2 regions of the Paenibacillus sp. R14(2021) genome follow, and region 2 is predicted to be linked to the other one. Evidence: predicted binding sites of a transcription regulator. Region 2 holds the regulator's gene; the other holds the start of a gene.

Region 1 (10,567 bases), 930 kb from region 2:
ACGGTCAAAACGCTGCTGCCAGTTGTTAATTAATTCTTCCGCCTGCTTCTGCTCTGTGAAACTGTCCACGTCATAATAGCGCGTAACCTCGTCCATGGCGAAATAATGGAATAGATCCTCTGCATCCTCACCGCGCAGCTGCCGCAGGACAAGTCGTTCCGTTTCGAGCGTGGGGAAATTAGCCATTGGTATCCTTCCTTTCTTCTGATCTTCCGCTTAATTATGGATTTGGACATGTTGCACAACATCGCCATTTCTTTCATCTACTATAGAGAATCTAATAGAAAAGAGGTGATTCGAGTGGCTGGTAGAAAAGCTCTTCGGCAGCCTGATTTAGTTCTGATCAGTTGGTCGAGAAACCCCCTTAATGCCGGTTCTCCTCGCCGGATTATTTCCGCTCGCGTAATTGGAAGCGCTAGACCTTGCACTTCTCACTTGGTGCCGGGCGGGTTGCTTATCAATGCGCTAACCTGCTTATTGGACAATGACATCGGTTTTAAAATCGTATTTCGCAAGAAAACATCAAGCATCAGCGGCTATTTGTTGTTGCAGCGCTTTTGACTTTCATTCTTTCGGAGCAGCGATATCGCTGCTCTTTCTGTTTATTTCGCCATCCACTTCGCACCAGTCATGACGCAAACAAGACTGCCGGAATCGACAGTCTTGTCTCAGAACAGGTAATGGAGTAACGATCAGATCATGATCGCAGGACTGCTTACCCGCTTGTCCATGATGGTTTTGATGTCCTTCACCAATTGGATGGAGGCTTCGATCTCCACCTTCCTTGTTGAGACGCTTTCGACGCTGCAGCCAACCGGAATGCCTTTCTCGATTCCGAACTCCAACAGCTCTTCGAATATTTTTTGCGTCAGCTTGATGGACTTGTCCAAGACATCATGGGAATACTTCAGATCGTTTTCCAGCCATTTCGGAATGCTGATGCCAAGCCACTTCATGAACTCCAGCGTTTTCGCGGAACCGCAAGGCGCAATATTAAATAAGATCGGCACCATTTCCAGTTCATTGGCGGTGCAGTAATAATAATAATCCGACAAGAAATTTTTGGAGGCTTCTACATTATAGGTAGCCTGCGAGACGAAGAAGCTGCATCCGTTCTTCATCTTATTGACGACCCGTACATGCTCGTCATGCTTGACCATATGCCGTTCGGGAATGACTACGCCGCCTAGCGTCAACTCGTCATGGAATGGCTTGCTTAATGCATACGCTTCATCTAACGCCAAATTCACCTGCTGCTTGCTCGACGAGCTGCCTACGAATACGGAATACCGTTCTTGCTCGCTTCCCGTCTTCAGCCAGTCCTCGAACTGCGATTCCGTATATTTGCCTACGCTTCGATAAATGATCTTGGGAACCGTCAGCTGGTTAAAATAGGTGCCGCTGTAGGTAACCGGGTCGATCATTTGGGTATAAGGGAATGGCCTCTCCTCTTCCATCCGGTCCGCTTCCTCTTGGACGTCATACAGGATCAAGGCGTCAATCTGTAACTCATTGATACGCTCGCACTGCTTTCGTGCAATCTCTGCAAGCTTCTCCGGCGTATTATCTGCCTTCGGAGGCGTCATGCCATACGTCAAAATCCCGGTTTGCTTTGCTTTTATTTTGTCTCTCAACACCTGCGCCACGTCCTCACCCGATGATTTCCACATTCATTGTAATCGTATTATTCGACTTCAATACCCCCGTTTCCTTTGACCTATATAATGGGAATGGCGTCTTCCGCGCTCCCTCCACCCTTACACTCACATGGAATGCGCAGATTCTCGCGCGTCCTGCCCCTTGCGCCTTGTAAGCAGACTGGGATCAAACCAGATTTGCGGCATGCAGATGCTCGCCTCCTTAGGGGTGAATGTTAATCGTTCTCTAAGACAACAGCCAGCCAGAGCGCAATCCGCGTTCCAGCTGGCTGCTATCCTCGCTTGAGGCCATGCAGGGGATCAAACCTCGCCCCAATACACTTCCGTCTCGTAGTCAAACTGAATCTTACCGTCCTCCGCATTTGCATCGAAGAGCTCCCGCAGCGCCGCAATCATCGGCTCATAATGCGGATGGCCGGGCATCGGGCTGTAGGAGGAAGATTGCAGCCGCCCCTTCAAGCTTTCGTAATCGAACGCTTGACGCATCGTAAACCGGGCTTCCTGCATCGTCTCCGGCTTGAAGAAGGCAGCGAGATCCGCAGAAGAGATGTTTTTGTGCGTCATCTGCTCGTAGTCGGTCGCGAATCTGCGCAGCAGATCGTCATATCCCTCTCGGAACGGAGTGCCCTGCGTAAGCCGCGAATTCCAGATCAGCACGGCTTGCCCGCCGGGCTTCAGAATCCGTTTAAACTCCGCTTGCGCCGCCGGCCGGTCAAACCAATGAAACGCCTGCGCGCATACGATGAAATCCACGGACTGGTTCGTCAACGTAGTCGCCTCGGCTGATCCGCACACCGCGAGAAAATTCGATTCCTGCGCCAGGGTCGCTTCCGCCGCTGACCGCATTTCGTTGTTTGGCTCCACCGCGATAATGCTGCTTCCTCGTTCGAGAAGCAGCTTCGAGAAAATCCCTGTTCCTGCACCCACGTCTGCCACGACCGAATCCGGCCGCAAGCCAACCACAGCGTACAAATGGTCGATGGCCTCCACCGGATAGCTCGGACGAAACTTCACATACGTATCCACCCGATCCGAGAATCGTTCCTTGCTATTCATTGCCCGGCACGCTCCTTGTTTGATGACTTAAGCCCCGGCGATTATTCCTTTCACCGGCTGCATGATATCAAAATATACGTTCCCATCCGATAGAATCGGCTCGAACGTATCCAGTCCCTGCTGGACGGCGTAGACTGCCCGGCCTTCCTTATCAAAGCCCGCGCCGTGACATGGGCACAGGAAATACAATCCCTTAATCCCGCCGCTGCGTTCGGCCTCAGCGGCTGGCTTTACCGTAGCCCAGATGCGAGCACGTCGGAGACATAATTAGCAGTCTGCCTGCCTCGTCAACCGTCACGTAGACGAAGCCCTTCACCGGTTTCGTATACCATGCATCTACGATTTCGGCTTCGTAATCATAGACGGTCACGCCCTGAAGGAGCTTCAGATCCGCAGCTTTTCCAAGCAGGACGATGTTCTTCGGAGGCGCTTCGCTGCCGACTTTACGATGCGTAACCGCGCCATAATAAAATAACCCTGTACATCCCGTAAGTATACCGCCAATGCCAATGGTTAGTTTAGCGGCACTACTGAGAAAAGCTCTTCGGGTGACTCTCTTAGGAGACATGCGTTGATCTATGCAAATGACCTCCTTCGCGGCGGTTCGAAAAAATTCGCGTCACACCTGTCCTTGCGCTTGCTGTTCTTGCAGCCGTCGATCCAACATTCCCTGCACCAGCCAGGCATAGATGATATACCCGATCAACACAGCCGCAGCTGTCAGAATGAAAGGCAGCGAATAATGATTCCCAGCCAAAATATAACCTGCCCAATACGATGCGATCGTATTGCCGATGCTGCGGGACACCGTCCGCATACCCGCGAATAGATTGCGCTCCCCTTCGGCTACAGCCGACATGCATTCGCTGTCGGTTAAATTGTTCAGCATCGTGAAGCCCGTTCCCCGCAGGAGCAGCAGCACGGCGAACACGGCAGCCGGCATGGCGGCCGCCATCAGCGCTACGACGAGAACATTATAGAGAAACAGCACGACGAATGTCTTGCGGCTGCCCCACTTCTCCACGAGATAAGGCATCGCGATCGACCCTACGAAGAAGAAGAAGCCGGACAGCGCCAGCAAACCGGAAATATTCCCGTCCTCCATATGAAAGCGGAACTTCAGTATGACATTCAGAAAGGGACTGAGCAGCCCGAACGTAAAACCGCCGTTAAATATAAGCAGCGAGAGAATGAGCAGGAAGTATAACGAGTGCCCTTTCTTCCGCGCAGCTGGCTGCTCCGCGAGGCTTCCGCCAGCTCCCGCTTCTGCACCCTCATCCGCTCTCGCATTCGTGGACGGGAGCAGCAGTCCTCGTAAAATGCCGGACAAGCCGAGGCATCCACCCGCGACGAAGAACGCATATTGATAGACCGTGGAATGCCCAGGGAGCCAATCCGGCAAATAACCGCCGATCCACGTGCCGACGCCGGTGAAGAACGTAAACATGGCGAACAGCAGCGAATACGCGCTCGTCTCTTCCTTCTTGCTTCGGCAATATTGGAAGATTAATTGAATTTCGGAATTTACGATTGCCGTAATGCCAAGCGACCAGATCAGCTGCGCTGCGGTGACTTCCGTCATCGTCGTTCCGAAGCCGAATAGCACTAGCGACAGAAACGCAAGCAGCATGCCGGCGACGAGCATCGGTTTACGCCCGACACGCTTCACAACGTAGCCCGCCGGCAAGCTCGTCAGGCCGACCGTCAGTGCGCCGAGTGAGGTGATCTGTCCAATCGCACCTTTGGAGAACCCGAGATCCAGCAAATGCAAATTTAGAATGAGACTGAATATCCCTGCCCCAATGCCAAACAAACTTTCCGTTGCAATGAATCGCTTCACGCCCGGAGATAAATCACGGACTAAATTAACCGTATACGTCCACATCGATGTGCCTTTCTTCTTGCTGCATATAATGTGTTTATCTTACATGGAGGCGCTTGCCGGTTCAACCTCAGTCTTCCGGTTCTTCATAAAATTGAAAATATTGGCCGATTTGCGTATCGCACCCCGTCAATAGGTATGTCTTCGGGCCATCGTTCTGGCTCTTCAAATCAACGCCGGCGCACACTGCGCTTGGCCTGCCTAGATTCGTTCCAAGCGGATCCATGGCGTTATCGTATGTAAAATGAATACGCTGGCCGTCATACGTCAGCTCGCTGAAGATCGGGGCACCTTCGAGGGAGTATTCGGTGATGCGCACCTGCTCATGCTTGAACCTATGCTTCTTCACGGCGGTCAGAAATTGACGCCATTTCCCCAGGTTTCTGTATGTGCCGTGATCGTTCACGACGTCGCCGTTCTGAATAGCCTGCTCCACGGTATAGGGCTTCGTTGGTATCGGAAACCCTTCCGCACCGCCGCTCCCGAACGCAGATCGCTGACAGCCCGACAATAATACGGCCGCCAGCAAGAACGGCAGGAGTATCTTCTTCTTCATCCGCCTTCACCTCTTGTCATTTCAACGCAGCCTGCGGCCGGAAAGTTTCGGTGGATTTCCAAATACTTACTTGTTAAGCCTTCTAGGCCCGCACAACCATCAGCATATTGCTGTTCGGGTCGCGGAAGACGAACCAATGATTATGCTCGATTGCGCTCGCCAGCTCCACGCCCTGTTCCTGCATGAAGCGGTAAGCGCCTTCAAGATCCCCGGTCGGAAGCATGGCCGACGGCGTCTGATAGGTTGTATTCACTCCAACATTTGTAAATCCCATCAAGTACTTTTAATTATAGTGAAAATCGACGGTTTGGCTATGGCGAATGTGCTGAATCCCGTATGCCGCGCTGCGATCATCCATTTCGCAGCGCGCCTGCCCTTCGTTCGGTCAATTCGATTTCACCGGCCCTCCCTTAAGCAGCACGGCAAGCTCCGACGTGTATCGGGCCAGCTGCACGCTGATTTCCGAACGCATCACGTCGCGCGTCATACCGAACCGGTCCTCGTAGCCCCGGCAGTAATACCGGTGGTACACGACCAAGTCCGACTGCTCCTCACTCAGAATCCGGATATTGCGCCGCTTCAGTTCCCGCCGCAGTCCGTACAGATCCTGCACGATGCGGTCCAGAATCTTCTGCCCAGCCATCAAATACCCGCGTTTCAAAATATTCGTGGTATGCTCCACGTCGGCGATGCTCTTCTCCACCATCTTCTCCATATGCGGCAGCAAGATATAGTCGCGCAGCATCGTCCGCTCTTCCATCGTAATGATATTGCGCTGTTTGGGCACGGGCGCCTTCGCGGCCGCGGCATCCTGGCCGCCGCCTCCGGCATGCTGCTGGTCATACTGCTCCGCATGCTCGGTGAGTAACATCTTGGATTTCCATCGTTCGTTGCCGTCCAGCCTGCTCATTTGTAGTGTCCTCCAATTTGCTCTGCCCTTTCCCGCGCCACGCCGGCATCCAGCAGCGAGGAGGCGCGCATAATCGCATCGCTCCCGTAGCGGTCTTTGATCTCGTCGATAACCCGTTCCTTGCGGTAAGCGCGGGCCCGATCCTCAAACAGCGTCAGCTGAATGGCGCTGTCGTCCGTCAGCTGCGACAATGCAATACTGAGCCGGCTCACGGGCCGCCCGCTCCAGTGCGCCTTGAACAGCTTCAGCACGGCGGCCGCCACCTCGTGAGTCAATGACGTCGGCTGCGGCAGTGTCATCTGCCGGCTGAACCAGCTGGAGCGGACGCCGTCGGTTTCCGCAGCCGCGACCGATACGACCGCGCCGAGGAATCGATTCCGCCTCGTGCGCTGGCAAACCTCCACGACCAATTCCAGCAGTACGACCTCGATATCCGCCAGCTCGCGGTACAGATTCCAGCGAAGCGCCTTGCCGTGGCTGACGGATTTCAGCTGATGCCGGATGCCCGCTTCCACGGGGCTCGGGTCGATGCCCCGTGCCGTCTGCCAATAGTAACCCGCCTGAATGTCGCTCTGCTTGCCCATCTCGCGCCGCATGCGCCGCTTGAACTCGCCGAAATCCATACGGGCGATATCGCCGATATACGATAACCCCATCCGGGTGAAGTGACGCGTCATCGCCGAGGCGACCATGAACATCTGATGCACCGGAAGCTGCCACAGCGTGGATTCCAGCTTGTCGTACGAGAGCTCGAAGACGCCTTCCGGTATTTTTTTGGCATAATTGTCGGTAGCCATCTTGGCCAGAATCTTCGTAGGTCCGATACCGACCCGCGACAGAACGCCCGTCGACAGGAGAACATCGTGCTGGATGCACGCAGCCAGCTCCTCCGGAGAGCCGAAATATTCCAGAGAACCCGTGACGTCGAGAAACTGCTCATCGATGCTGTAAGGCTCCACCAGCTCCGTATACGATTCAAAAATTTCGGTAATCAATAAAGAGATTTGGATATACGTTCCCATCCGGGGCCGGATTACGACAAGCTCCGGACACCGGGCAAGCGCCTCTCCGACGCGCGACGCCGTGGTCACGCCGCGGGACTTGGCGATGGGACACGCCGCGAGTATAATGCCGTTCATCCTTGACGGATCGCCTACGGCAACCGGTTTATCGCGATACTCCGGGTGGGCAGCCTTCTCCAGGGAGGCATAGAATGACTGTCCGTCGATCAGGAAGATTTGCCTCGACATCGGTGATCCCCTCCACGAAAGCGAATATATGTTCGTATAAATATTATATACCGAACATACGCTCTTAATGCAAGGTCAAAATCTGCCTGCATGCCCATTTTTTATTTTCGCCCCCTGGCATACCGCTAAACAACAAAAAAGCGGCATCCAGCGCTTACAGCAAGCGCTGAACGACCGCTATTTACCACCGTTTTCGAAGATGGATCCTATCCCTGCACGGAATGCCGTTCTCGTAGATCGGCTCCGCGTAATGCTTGATAAAATAATCCGGCTCCACGCCGACGATACGAAAGCCGCATTTCTGGTACAAGGCCAGCTGCTGAAGGCTGGAGTTGCCGGTTCCAATGTGCATCTGCCGATAACCGAGCTCCGCGCTGTACCGGACCGCGTGCTCGATGAGCCGCTTCCCGAAGCCTCTGCCCTGATGATCCTCGCGTACCGCTATATTTATGATTTCCATCGTATCCGGTCCAGCGGCCAGCAGCAGACAGGCGCAAATAGTTTCATTCTCCAATTCCGCTACGAAGCAGACGCTCCGATGCACATAGGCTTCAATAACCGAGCGATCCGGATCAGCAAGCAGAAGCAGCGCATAAGGCGGCGCTTCCCCGGGCTTCAACATTCGAATCATCGCGGGTACGTCCTCCTCTCGCCATATCTCATGCAGCGAGTGTTGCAGCTTTCTCTATAACAGCGTCAGCAGCTCGTTCAATCGCTTGATCGCGTGCAGCGGCTTCGCTTCGAGGCCGTCCCGCCAAGGCTGATTCGCTTGCACCCAGATGGTCGCCATGCCGCAGCGAGCCGCGCCCTCGATGTCATTGACGGGATGATCGCCGATGAACAGACATTCCTCCGGCCGAACGCCCAGCCCGTCGGCCGCCAGTCCGAAGATGCGGGCGTCCGGCTTTTTCACGCCCGCCTCCTCCGACACGAGGATAAGGTCAAAATCGCCCCGGATGCCGAGGTGATCGATTTTGCCGTACTGGACTTGCGTCGTGCCGTTCGTGACGAGCCCGATCCGGTATTTGCTCTTCGCGCGCTCGATCACTTCCCGCGCCTGATCCGCCAGAACGGAACTGCTCGCATAGCCCGTCTTCCAGTGCGCCATCAGTTCGCTATGCAGGGGCCGAACCTGCCAAGGCAGTTCATCAAGCAGCTCGGTGAACAGCGCATGCCTGTCCTTATAACCGTCCTCGTCCAGCTCCACGATGCGGCGCAGCATCGCCCGCCGATCCTCCACATGGCCGAAATGCGTCGTCAGGAACGCCTCCGCGAATCCGCTGAACGTACGCGTCCGATCCAAGATCGTATTGTCCAAGTCGAACAAAACCGCTTTAATCCGCTCCATCGTTCAGTCTCCCTTCACCCGTATGCACGCCTCGTCCCGGCTTTGCACGAATCGCCCTCTTGCCGCTCACACTTCTGCCGTTAGCTTCCTCACGGCCAGCGTCACGCAATCCGAGGTCAGCTTCCCCGGCTGCCCTTGCCGTTCAATATCGAAGGCCAGCGGTTTAACGAGCCGCCTCAGCACTTCCCAGCCCGCATACTGCCGATCCAATAGCGCCAGCAGCTGCTCCGCCGCCAGGTTAATCTCGAACAACGGGTCGAGCTCTTCGCTCGTAGCGACCAGCGTTTCCCGCTGGTTCGTACCGATCACCAAACAGTTAATGCCGTTAACCTTCGTCCCTCGAGCCATCTCCGCGAGCTTATCCCCAGCGCATCGATCGTGCAGACATGCTCCAGCGCAGACACCGCCACAATATAATCATAGGCGCCCGGCTCAATCTCGAACGCTTCTATGCCGGACAACACCGGCCGGATGAAGGCGTCCACGCCGAACTCCCGGCTGTAAGCGGTCAGTCCGCTAATCGCCGATTCCAGCACATCCACGCAGACGACGCTGCCCCGGCGATGCATCAAGCATTCCGCAATCGGAATGCTGTTTCTGCCGACGCCGCAGCCCAGGTCGAGCACGGTCAGCTCCTCATTGCCGTCGAAGGCTTCGAGCAGCTCCATTACTGTCTGTACCGGCTTATGCAGCCAAGAACCGGGCTCAAAGAGCTTGCTCCGCGCATAGCAATCGTCGTGGTACTGCTTCTCTTGTTCCCGAATATAAGCGACGCGATCCATGCCTTCACGCTCCCTTGCGAACAATTAACCGATGATTTTCTGATAGCTGGCAATGTCCAGCCGCCGTCCGAATTTCAGCCCGACTTCCTGAAAATGCGCGCACTTCACATAGCCATGCCGATCGAATAACCGCATGCTCCGTTCATTCTCTGTGCAAATCGTAGCAACAAGCACATGAAATCCACCTGCACGGCAGGCCTCCTCCACGAAAGCGATCGCTTTGCTCCCGACGCCGCGCCCCAAATGGTTCGGATCGAGATAGACCGTAACTTCCGCCGTCACGTCGTAAGCCTGCTTGTTCTTATGCTGCGTGAGGAGCACATAGCCGATCAGTACATCACTTTCCAAGATAGCGAAGGTTTTGAATTTGGGACTGGCGTTCATGACGTTAACGCGAATCTCGTCCAGCGTCAGCGGCTCCGTGTGAAATGAAACGGTCGTATGCTCCACGTAATAGTTATAAATGGCTAGTATCTTCGGCAGATGCGACTCGTCGACTTCTTTGAACAAGGTGGCAGGTTCAGGTTCGGTAGGCATGTTTGATTCTCCTCGCAGGTCGATCTTCATAAGTCTTCACTCCTAGCGTTTTCTCATCGTGATCGCATACGCTTCGAATCCCGCGCTCCGCCAGAAACGCTCGCCGGCGGGGTTCGAGCTGAGTACGTCAATAATAACCGTCGCGCCGGGAGGAAAAGCCCGCTCCTGCAGCAGCTGAACACCCGCCCGCCCAATGCCTCTTCCACGGTACGCAGGCTCAATATAATACTGGCGCAGATAAATCTCCTGCCGCTCCGCGTCGTAGGGATGACGCCGCAGCTGATAGAGCGCATAGCCGGCAATCGCAGCGTCCAGCCGCAGAATCGCGCATGTGTAGCCCGACGCCATCAACTTCAACATCCGTGCCTCCAGCTCGTCCAAGGACATCGGATTCTCGCTTTGCTCGTCTAGAATCAACTGCCGGTTCATGCGCGCCGCAAGCGCGGCATCTTCCTTACCCGCGAAGCCGAAAGTGAGCTCTTCCAGTGCGATCCCCCCTGCTTTCTTATCCGATCCCTGTGCCCGCAGCAGCTTGCTCTGGCCAGCATTCATCTAAGCATCCGAAGCGCCCGGCTTCCAGCCGATTTT
Region 2 (10,567 bases):
GTTCCTGGATCGTCAAGAGGTATTGTACGAGCACTGGAACGCTGACAAGCTCCCGGCTGAACTTCATAACAAATTCGTACTAAGCGACGAGGAGAAAGCAACGATTCTCGCCACGTTCGATGAGGAAATTCGCGATTTGGCAGCACGCCGCGGCTATCAAATCTGGGATGTCATTTCACTCTCGGACTCTACGCCGAACATTGAGGAATTGCTGAAGAAATTCGAGCAAATCCACACGCACACCGAAGACGAAATTCGCGGGATCGTATCCGGACGCGGTATTTTCATCATCAAGGGCGACGAGCAAACCGGTTATTTCGACGTTGAGCTAGAGCCAGGCGATGTGATTTCGGTGCCTGAGAACAAAGCGCATTTCTTCACACTCATGGACAATCGCGAAATTATCGCCGTACGCTTGTTCATCGAGAAAGACGGCTGGATTGCGAACAACATCGAAGATCCGACGTTTGCTTAATGCAATCATTCATATAAAAACGACCTGTCCGGCGGACAGGTCGTTTTTATATCCAACTGCTGCGATGTGAACTAACAACGCCGCTCGTTGCTCAGCCTATAAGAGGCAGCAATTCTTCTAAATGCTTGATTTCATGTGTAGGGATGATTTCGTCCGAGCGCGTCATACCGTGGCGGTTGATCCATACCGAAGTCATGCCAATCGTATTCGCGCCAAGAATATCCGTCGTCAGCTTATCGCCAACCATGATGCCGTGTTCGGGTTCGATCCCAAGGCGCTCTAGTGCATGATGGAAAATGTCTGCAGCCGGTTTGCCTTTGCCGAATTCGCCGGAAATAATGATATGGTCGAAATAAGGAACGATGTCCGGCACGCCAGCCAGCTTCTCGCGCTGCAGATCAGGCGATCCATTCGTCAGCAGAAGCAGCTTGTAATTGCCCTTCAGCTTATTCAAGACGTCGAACGTTTCTTCGTATACGTACGGCCGCTTACGGCGTTCTGCCGGGAACTGCTCGGCCAGCTTCGCGCCGAGCGATTCGTTGTCGATGCCGAGCGCCTTCAACCCGCGTGTCCACGCTTCTTTCCGGTAAGCCGGCGCCAGCTGCTGCAGCTGGCGAAACTCCGCCTGTTCTCCCTCCAGAAAATTCGCCCAGAGTCCTTCGAACGGGTTGATTCCAATCATTTTGGTAAATGGAAACGTTTCATACGATTCGTAAAGTGCGCGGGCTTCCCGGCGAACAGCTTCTTCGAGCGCTTTGGCGTTCACGCCGGTCTCGGCAGCCGCAGATTCGCAAGTCGCGTCGAATGCTTCCTGTACACTTCTGTCATCCCATAGAAGCGTGTCATCCAGATCAAATAGTACAGCTTGTTTTGCCATATTTGCTTGTGCACTCCACTCTGATTATTTTTCGGTTAATGGGATCCCATGCTGCGTTGCAAAAGCCTTCATGCGTTCTGCCATCTGTTCCGTCGGATAACGGTTGATGACGCGCGAGAACACCCAGTTACCGCCTTTATGCTGTTCAACCACGATATAGCCTTTTTGTATGGTGATGCCTTTCATGTTGCTCACATAGATATTACGATCGCCGGCAAAACGGCGGGAACGAATAAAATCCTTACCAACCGACAAATATGGTCTCCGCAGCAGGAACAAGCCCGCGAGAACGACATAACAAGCAACCGTAATCCAGAACATGTTATCCGTTTGCTTGAATGCACTTGAATTTATCGTAACGATTACATAGAACAGGATGAACAATAAAAGGAACGCCGGCATGACATAGCTGCGGCCTTTGTATGTATCAAGTGCATCCGTTCCGGATTTCGCCGCCATAAGCGGTGACTTGCCTTGTTTCTTGCGCTGCTTGTTCAGCTGCTCTTGATTTTTCTGTACTTTACGTTCCCACGATCTTGACACGGATGATCCCCCTTAGCGATTTGCGAAACGAACACTTTACTGGCTTTATTTAGAACGGTCTTGCGAATTTGGCGATGAATCGGTTCGGGTACTCGCTTGGCAGTGCGCTGACTTCATCCAGCCTGTTCCACGCTTCCTTAGGCATCTGCCAGCCGATCGCACCCATGTTTTCATCGAACTGCTCCAGCGTGCTGGCTCCGAAGATTGGCGACGTGATTCCTTCACGCTGCAGCAGCCATTTCAGTGCCACTTGAGCCGGCGTTCTATCCAGCTCCATCGCAGTCTGCTTCACGACTTCCAACACGTTGAAGTTATTGTCCGACGCGCGAAGCGTCCAAGAGCTCTCGCCTTGCTTGGCTGTCAACCGTCCGCTCGTTGGCACGTCGCGGTTGTAACGGCCTGTCAGGAAGCCGCCGCCGAGCGGTGCCCACGGGATAATGCCAACATTCTCTTCCTGGCAGAGCGACAGCATTTCACGATCCATTTCCCGGCTGACCAGACTGTACTGCGGTTGGATCGAAATAAAGCGCACATAGCGGTCACGGTCACTTACAGCAAGCGACTTCATTAATTGCCATGCAAAAAAATTGGAGCAGCCGATATATCGTGCTTTACCCGATGTAACCAGATCATCCAGCGCACGCAGCGTTTCTTCGATCGGCGTGGCATGATCCCAGACATGTACTTGATAGAGGTCGATATAATCAGTATTCAGACGTCTAAGGCTGGCGTCTATCGCATCCATAATATGCTTGCGGGAAACACCGCCGCTGTTAGGATGATCACCGGTCATGAAACGGGCTTTAGACGCCAGGACAACCTCAGAGCGGCGGTCTTTGATCGCTTTGCCGACGACCTCCTCGGAGCGGCCCTGTACATAGACATTCGCCGTATCCAGAAAATTTCCGCCTTGCTCCATGAAGCTATGAATCATCGCAATGGAATCTGCTTCGCTTGTTGTGTTCCCGAAGGTCATCGTACCCAGGCAAAGCTCTGATACCGCTAATCCGCTGCGGCCTAACAATCGGTATTGCATCGATGAAAGCCCCCTCTTCATCGCGCAAGTGGTTAATGCTTGATCGAACCGCCTTCATTCTCTTCGTCTTCCGCCCATTTAATAGTATCCAACTGATCACGGAAATTCCGTTTGAAATTGGCCAAATACTGACGGCGCAGCTCATCGCGCTCCACCAGCTCTTCCGCTGTTAATCCGACTGTTTTGTTCTTTCTTGAAAGCTCATTGATTCGAGCAATGATTTTTTCCATTTCTACTGCACTCCTTTCAGGTTCCTGGTCAACATCACATTCTTTACTTTGACATTTTTAATCCTCCATTGTCAAGGCGACAACATGTCCGCTGCTTGGGTTCTGCCATGTCAGTGCAAGGCTTATTAATGCCTCGATACAAAACAAAAAAGGACCAAGCAGCGCGGCCCGCCTAGTCCTGTTTCTTAACATATAGTTATGCTGCAAGCTATTAATCCGCTGGAACAATCAGTGACTGTCCGGCCTTTAATGAACCGCCGCTTAAGTTGTTCCGTTTCTGCAGCGCATACACAATCTGCCGGATATCCTCGCCTTCCTTACGAATGTCGCTTGCGATCTCCCATAATGTATCGCCAGAGCCGACAATAATCACTTGTTCCTCTGCGGTCGGTTGGGCGGGAAGCTCGCTGTTCGCATGGCTCGTCATTAATGTAAGACCAGTAAACAGCAGGACGAAGAATAACGTTGCAGCAGCAAGACGAATCAATAACCGTTCTGCCCTGCGCTCCTGACGTGAACGCGTTGCTGTATGTGTAATGGATCCCTTACCTGGATTAGCGGTTGAATACATAGATATCGTTGTCATTATTATCAGCACCCCAAACGTTTGTTCTGTACTCGATGAATCCAGAATAACACGAACATCCGTTTGCAGTCAACACATTTTAGAACGTTTGTTCGCAGAAAAATGCGAACTTGTGTTTCTCGAACTTATGTTTGTACGAACTCCGGTTCTGTGTTATAATTTGACACAAATGAAACGATGGAGTGATTCCGGTGTCGAAACTTTCAAACCGCCAGCAGGCGATACTAGAATTCATTAAGACGGAAGTTCGCGAGAAAGGTTACCCGCCTTCCGTTCGTGAGATCGGTGAAGCTGTCGGACTGGCATCAAGTTCAACGGTTCACGGCCACCTGGACCGTTTAGAGAAGAAGGGCCTCATTCGCCGCGACCCTACGAAGCCTCGCGCAATCGAAATCTTAGATGGAGAAGACAATGAAATTCCATTCCCCCTCTCCATCGCTAAGGTGCCTGTTGTAGGTAAAGTAACCGCCGGCGTCCCGATTACGGCGACAGAGAATATCGAGGATTACTTCCCTCTTCCAGCAGATAAAGTCGGCGACGATACTGTCTTCATCCTTAACGTCATGGGTGAGAGTATGATCGAGGCCGGCATCCATGACGGAGATTATGTCATCGTTCGCCAGCAGCAGAATGCGACCAACGGCGATATCGTTGTTGCCATGACGGAGGACGACGAAGCTACCGTCAAGACCTTCTATAAGGAGAAGGATCACATTCGCCTGCAGCCGGAGAACGCAACGATGGAGCCAATTCGCCTCCGCAACGTTACGATTCTCGGCAAAGTCATCGGCCTCTTCCGCGATATCCACTAAACATAAGCACAAGGGGCATTCACAGCGCTTGCATGAAGCGCAGTGAATGCCCCTTGTGCTTTTCGATTTGCAGATCATTAACAATGTTCATGTCACTTAACCTACAATCTCACGGAACAATAGGTTCCGATAGAGAAACCGGCTGCCTCGGAATTTGAAGGTAAGCGTTACCCCCGAGAAATCGCTCGTAACGGCTTGCAATGCCTTAGATGTCACTTTTTGTCGAACAAGCCTTCGAATGCGCGCGATGTCATTTGCGTTGACAGCGGACGCCAACGCCACAGCATAAGCTGGTGATTTCGAAAGTGCTGTATAGAATGGGATGACCGCCCTTGCAATGGCACGATGGATCGGCGTTGAGAACGTAAACTGCGCCGTACCGGGAGGAATCGTTGTTCCGTTTGAATACTGCAGGGTAGGCGGCGGAAATTGGAAATCAATAAAATACCCGATTCCATTCACGGAAAACCCGCTCAGCTTCGCCGGCGGCGTCACCGCCTTGAACAAGGCTAGCAATACGTCCAAATTCGCCTGCCTTACCGCTCTGGACCATCGCAGCGCAAAGCTGCGGTTGCCGGCGATTTTCATATAAAAGGGCGTCATGATGGCAGCCACATGGGAAAGCACAGGGCCCGTGAGCTTGAAAGAGGTCCCTGCTTTTATAATACCCTTCATTCATGGCACCGCCTTTCAGCAAAGTTCTAATGCGGCATTGTATGCGCAATGGGCTGTACAAGTGCGGGTGAGTTCCTCGATCCAAACAAAAAAACTGCCCCCGCGGTTCCGCGGAAGCAGTCGTGATCTTGGTTCTAGTAGAGCGACAGGTACTGATCGCGCTCCCACTCGTGAATTTGCGTGCGGTACATATCCCACTCGATTTCCTTCAGCTCATAGAAGTGAGCAAGTGCATGATCGCCGAGCGCGTCGCAGATGACTTCACTGCGAAGCAGCTCGGTGAGCGCTTCCTTGAGGTCATCCGGCAAGCTCGGGATGCCTTCGTCGATCCGCTCCTCATCCGTCATTACATAGATGTTACGATCCGTTGGCGCAGGAAGCGGCAGCTTGTTGCGGATACCGTCCAAACCTGCCTTCAACATAACAGCAAGCGCCAGATAAGGGTTAGCGGCCGGATCCGGGCTGCGTACTTCAATACGCGTGCTTAAGCCGCGGGAAGCCGGAATTCGGATCATCGGGCTGCGGTTGCTCGCAGACCAAGCTACGTAGCAAGGTGCTTCATAACCAGGCACAAGACGCTTGTACGAGTTAACTGTTGGATTCGTGATGGCTGCGAATGCACGCGCATGACGCAGCATACCTGCCATGTAGTAGCGGGCAACTTGGCTCAAGCCCAGCTTGTCGCTCTCGTCATAGAAGGCGTTCACGTTGCCGCGGAACAGCGATTGGTGGCAGTGCATGCCGGATCCGTTTACACCGAACAACGGTTTCGGCATGAAAGAAGCATGCAGGCCGTGCTGGCGGGCTACGGTTTTAACGACAAGCTTGAACGTTTGGATTTGATCGGCAGCTTTGATCGCATCCGCGTATTTAAAGTCAATTTCATGCTGGCCTGGCGCCACTTCGTGGTGCGATGCCTCAATTTCGAAGCCCATCTCTTCCAGCGTCAGCACGATTTCGCGTCGGCAGTTCTCTCCGAGATCCATTGGCGCAAGGTCGAAGTAACCGCCTTGGTCGTTCAGCTCCGTCGTCGGGTTGCCTTGCGCGTCGGTTTTGAACAGGAAGAATTCCGGTTCCGGACCTACGTTCATAGCGGTAAAGCCCATTTCTTCCGCTTCTTTCAGCGCACGCTTCAGAATACCCCGCGGGTCGCCGGCAAACGGCGTGCCGTCCGGCATATAGATATCACAGATCAAGCGGGCAACGCGATCCTCGGCCACCCAAGGGAATACGACCCATGTATCCAGGTCTGGATAGAGATACATATCGGACTCTTCGATCCGCACATAACCTTCGATGGAAGAACCGTCAAACATCATTTTATTATCGAGTGCTTTCTCCAGCTGGCTGACGGGAATCTCTACGTTCTTGATCGTTCCAAGCAAGTCGGTGAACTGAAGACGAATAAACCGGACATTTTGTTCCTTCGCGATACGTCTGATGTCATCTTTGTTGTAGCTCACGGAATCAGCTCCTTTTGGTTATTCATTGTTATTATTTTTTGTTATAGAAACGGGACAACTGGCCTTGAATTAACGAGGCTTTGCCCGGTCTCTTCTCAAGCAGCTGCTGTTTCAGCAGGCGGTGAAGCTGTGCATCCGACAGCTCGCGTCGTTTCACTTCTGACAATTCGCTGACGACAGTCGCGTCTTCCGATTCCTTCGAAACCGGGTTCATCACCTGCTTGATGCCGGCGATATTAACGCCTTTCTCAATCAGCGATTTGATTTCGAGCAGTCTCTCCACGTCGTTAAACGAGAACAACCGCTGGTTCCCGGCCGTACGAGCGGGTACGATTAGTTCGTGCTGCTCATAGTAACGGATTTGCCGAGCGGTCAAGTCGGTCAACTTCATGACGATGCCGATCGGAAAAAGCGCCATATTTCTGCGTATTTCGTCACCCATGTCGCATCAACCTTCCAGTATCTGATATATGCTCTCATTGTACATCTATGCCAAAAACGTGTCAAGTTGTGTAAGGTTTAATTACAATCAACTCTCGTTCGGCAAGCATGCTGAGCGCGTTCAGAACACCGTATTTGACATGGGCATAAGTGAGTCCGCCCTGCATATACGCGATAAAGGGCTCACGGATCGGCGCATCCGCCGAAAGCTCCAAGCTCCCACCCTGCATAAATGTACCAGCCGCCATAATAACGGGATGTTCATAACCAGGCATGTCCCACGGCTCGGGGGTGACATGTGAATCTACTGCGGATGCGCGCTGCACGCCCTGCACGAACGCTATTAGCTGATCCGCTTCCTTGAACCGAATTGCCTGAATCAAGTCCGTGCGCGGCGCATCATAACGGGGGCTGCTTTCGAAGCCAAGCATTTCAAATATCGCCGCGCCGAAAACACTGCCCTTGAGCGCTTGTCCGACGAGATGCGGAGCCAAAAACAAGCCTTGATACATGGCTCGCAGCGTCCCGAGCGTCGCTCCGACATCGCCGCCAATACCCGGTGCCGTAAGCCGATAAGCGGTCAGGTCGACTGCTTCCTTCCTGCCTGCTACGTAGCCGCCTGTCGGCGCAAGGCCGCCGCCCGGATTCTTGATTAACGATCCAGCCATCAGATCAACGCCAACCTCGGTGGGCTCCAATTCTTCCGTAAATTCACCGTAACAGTTGTCTACGAATATATATACGTCCGGTTTCAATTCTTTTACCCGTTTCACCATCTCGCCAATCTGGGCAACGGTATAGGATGCGCGCCAATCATAACCGCGCGAACGTTGAATGCCGATCACACGGGTTCGAGCTGTCATGCGGGCTGCGACCGTGTCCCAATCAATGGAGCCGTCCGCAAGCGGAGCAACCTCGCCGTAGGCGATGCCGAAGTCCTGCAGCGATCCCTTGCCGTCGCCGGGCTTCCCGATCACCTTATGCAGTGTGTCATACGGACGTCCCGTAATGTAGAGCAGCTCGTCGCCCGGACGAAGCAGCCCGAATAACGCACAGCTGATCGTATGGGTCCCGGATACGAAATGCGGACGCACCAGTGCAGCTTCCGCGCCCATGACATCCGCGTAGACTAAATCTAACACTTCTCTTCCCCGATCATTATAGCCGTACCCGGTCGAACCGTTAAAATGATAATCGCTGACGCGGTGCTTCTGAAACGCTTCAATCACTTTCCACTGGTTGCGCTCAGCGACGCCGTCCAGTGAACGAAAAACAGGGGCGGCCTGCATCTCTGCAGCCTCCGCCCACTTGGTCAACTCTAACCAGCTTGTACGTTCTTGCTGTTTCACCTTCAAAGTCTCTCCTCATATCTCCACGTTGTTTTTTATGCTTAATGAACATATTGTTCCAGCGTATGGCCATGAACCTCATAATCCTGCTTGTTCAGCTGGACCGTCAGCCACATGCTCTCGCCTTCAACGGACTGTTCGAGTACATCACCCGTTCGGTAAGCAAGCGCAATCAGATCGCCGCGTTCGGCCGGCAGCACGAAGGTTCGCGTAGCGCCTGTCATCTTGTCTTGAATCTTCTGCCGCAGCCGCAGCAAATCCGAATCGTTATACGCATTGATCACAAGCGTATCCGGTCCGTTGGCCGGCAGGAGCTGACCGCTTCCCGCCACAACCAGATCCATTTTATTATAAATCATCAGCTGCGGCTTATCGGCTGCGCCAAGCTCGCCAAGGATGTGTTCCACGACCGAGATCTGTTCTTCACGCATGATGGAGGAGCTGTCGATGACATGAAGCACGAGATCCGCTTCGCATACTTCCTCCAGCGTCGCCCGAAACGCGGCGATCAAGTCATGCGGCAGATTTTGAATGAAACCGACCGTATCTGTCAGCACGACTTCGCTGCCGCTTGGAAGCGTCAAATTGCGGGATGTAGGATCAAGTGTAGCAAATAATTGGTTCTCCACATATACATCGGCCTGCGTCAGCTCACGAAGCAGCGTCGACTTGCCGGCATTGGTATACCCGACGAGCGCAACCTGCTGCACGCCGGACTTCTTGCGGCGCTCGCGGTGAAGCGTACGGTGCCGCACGACTTCTGCAAGCGTGTGCTTCAAATCCGAGATCCGGTCACGAATATGGCGCCGGTCGGTTTCTAGCTTCGACTCGCCGGGACCTCTTGTCCCGATTCCGCCGCCAAGACGGGAGAGATTCTTGCCGTGGCCGGATAGCCTTGGCAGCAAGTAGCTGAGCTGAGCCAGTTCGACTTGAATTATACCCTCTCTAGTTTTGGCACGCTGCGCAAATATGTCCAAAATCAACTGCGTCCTGTCGATGATTTTCAAATCCAGCGATTCTTCCAAATTGCGGACCTGTGCACCGGAGAGCTCCTGATCGAATATCGCAGTCGTAGCGCCAAGCTCCTCGGCAGCGGCTCTGAGCTCCTCGACTTTGCCCTTGCCGATGAACCACTTGGTATCGATCTTCTCCTTATTCTGCGTCAGCGACGCCAACACTTCGACGCCTGCCGTTTCCGCCAAGCTGACTAGCTCCTGAAGGGAATGCTCGGGATTGCCCGGCCCTCGTTTGATATCGGGGGTTATAAGGCTGACGAGAATCGCCCGATCTTGCATACCGGTATCGGTATCGTAGGTTGTTTGCCTCATAGTTGGCGGTTGCAGCTCCTTTAAATGTTCATTTCTCCCATTTCAAATCCTCCGGGCGAACAGCCATGAGTTCCTGTTTGCCCGGTGAACCGGCAGGATACTGATTCAATAAGCGGACCGCCTGATGACGGAAGGCTTTCTCGATTATATTGCGCACATAACGCGCGTTGCTAAACGCGAACATCGACATTGCCTTCTCCTGCATGAGATGCTGGCGCAGCTTGAACACTGACTGGGGAATAAGTGTGTAATCCCGGTCCTTCGCCATTAACTCCGCAATTTGGATGAGCTGATCCACCGAATAGTCCGGAAAATCGATTTGAATGGGGAAGCGCGACGGCAGGCCCGGATTCGTCAGCAGAAAGTTCTCGATTTCGAGCGGATAACCCGCAAGAATGAGCACGAATTGATTCCGATGGTCCTCCATCGCCTTGACAAGGGTATCGATCGCCTCCTTGCCAAAATCCTTCTCACCGCCGCGAGCCAAGCTGTAGGCTTCGTCCACAAACAGTACGCCGCCAAGTGCCTTGCGCACAAGATCACGGGTTTTCTGGGCGGTATGCCCGATATATTCACCGACCAGATCGGCTCGTTCCACCTCAATCATATGGCCCTTAGACAGTACGCCCATCTTGTTGAACAGCTTCGCCACAATGCGAGCGATCGTGGTCTTGCCTGTACCAGGATTCCCGGTAAAGATCATATGGTACACATGCGATCCGCCCGACAGCCCTGCATCCGAACGCATGCGG

What was found. Region 2 encodes LexA, which represses DNA repair genes until DNA is damaged. Its sites were predicted from a motif close to CGAACATATGTTCG; they were not measured.
Region 1: KXU80_RS02835 (DNA polymerase IV) is a predicted target of LexA. The motif match lies at 7,334-7,347, and genes of this name have one in related genera.

What each region holds. Positions count from the first base shown of each region.
Region 1 covers NZ_CP080269.1:539,823-550,389, reverse strand. The annotation lists gene KXU80_RS02880 (GNAT family N-acetyltransferase) at 1-186, opposite strand, end outside; gene KXU80_RS02875 (hypothetical protein) at 301-561, shown strand; gene KXU80_RS02870 (methylenetetrahydrofolate reductase) at 693-1,670, opposite strand; gene KXU80_RS02865 (class I SAM-dependent methyltransferase) at 1,959-2,714, opposite strand; gene KXU80_RS02860 (hypothetical protein) at 2,932-3,282, opposite strand; gene KXU80_RS02855 (MFS transporter) at 3,334-4,599, opposite strand; gene KXU80_RS02850 (DUF4362 domain-containing protein) at 4,667-5,152, opposite strand; gene KXU80_RS02845 (VOC family protein) at 5,235-5,405, opposite strand; gene KXU80_RS02840 (YhjD family protein) at 5,538-6,062, opposite strand; gene KXU80_RS02835 (DNA polymerase IV) at 6,059-7,312, opposite strand; gene KXU80_RS02830 (GNAT family N-acetyltransferase) at 7,494-7,943, opposite strand; gene KXU80_RS02825 (HAD family hydrolase) at 7,998-8,660, opposite strand; gene KXU80_RS27770 (hypothetical protein) at 8,727-9,008, opposite strand; gene KXU80_RS02820 (class I SAM-dependent methyltransferase) at 8,966-9,442, opposite strand; gene KXU80_RS02815 (GNAT family N-acetyltransferase) at 9,467-9,979, opposite strand; gene KXU80_RS02810 (GNAT family N-acetyltransferase) at 10,022-10,531, opposite strand; gene KXU80_RS02805 (GrpB family protein) at 10,532-10,567, opposite strand, start outside.
Region 2 covers NZ_CP080269.1:1,465,211-1,475,777, forward strand. The annotation lists gene KXU80_RS07040 (1,2-dihydroxy-3-keto-5-methylthiopentene dioxygenase) at 1-475, shown strand, start outside; gene KXU80_RS07045 (HAD family hydrolase) at 567-1,352, opposite strand; gene KXU80_RS07050 (hypothetical protein) at 1,377-1,895, opposite strand; gene KXU80_RS07055 (aldo/keto reductase) at 1,945-2,931, opposite strand; gene KXU80_RS07060 (DUF896 domain-containing protein) at 2,964-3,161, opposite strand; gene KXU80_RS07065 (LysM peptidoglycan-binding domain-containing protein) at 3,373-3,747, opposite strand; gene lexA (transcriptional repressor LexA) at 3,939-4,559, shown strand; gene KXU80_RS07075 (hypothetical protein) at 4,656-5,234, opposite strand; gene glnA (type I glutamate--ammonia ligase) at 5,369-6,697, opposite strand; gene KXU80_RS07085 (MerR family transcriptional regulator) at 6,729-7,139, opposite strand; gene KXU80_RS07090 (methionine gamma-lyase family protein) at 7,201-8,427, opposite strand; gene hflX (GTPase HflX) at 8,529-9,815, opposite strand; gene KXU80_RS07100 (AAA family ATPase) at 9,844-10,567, opposite strand, start outside.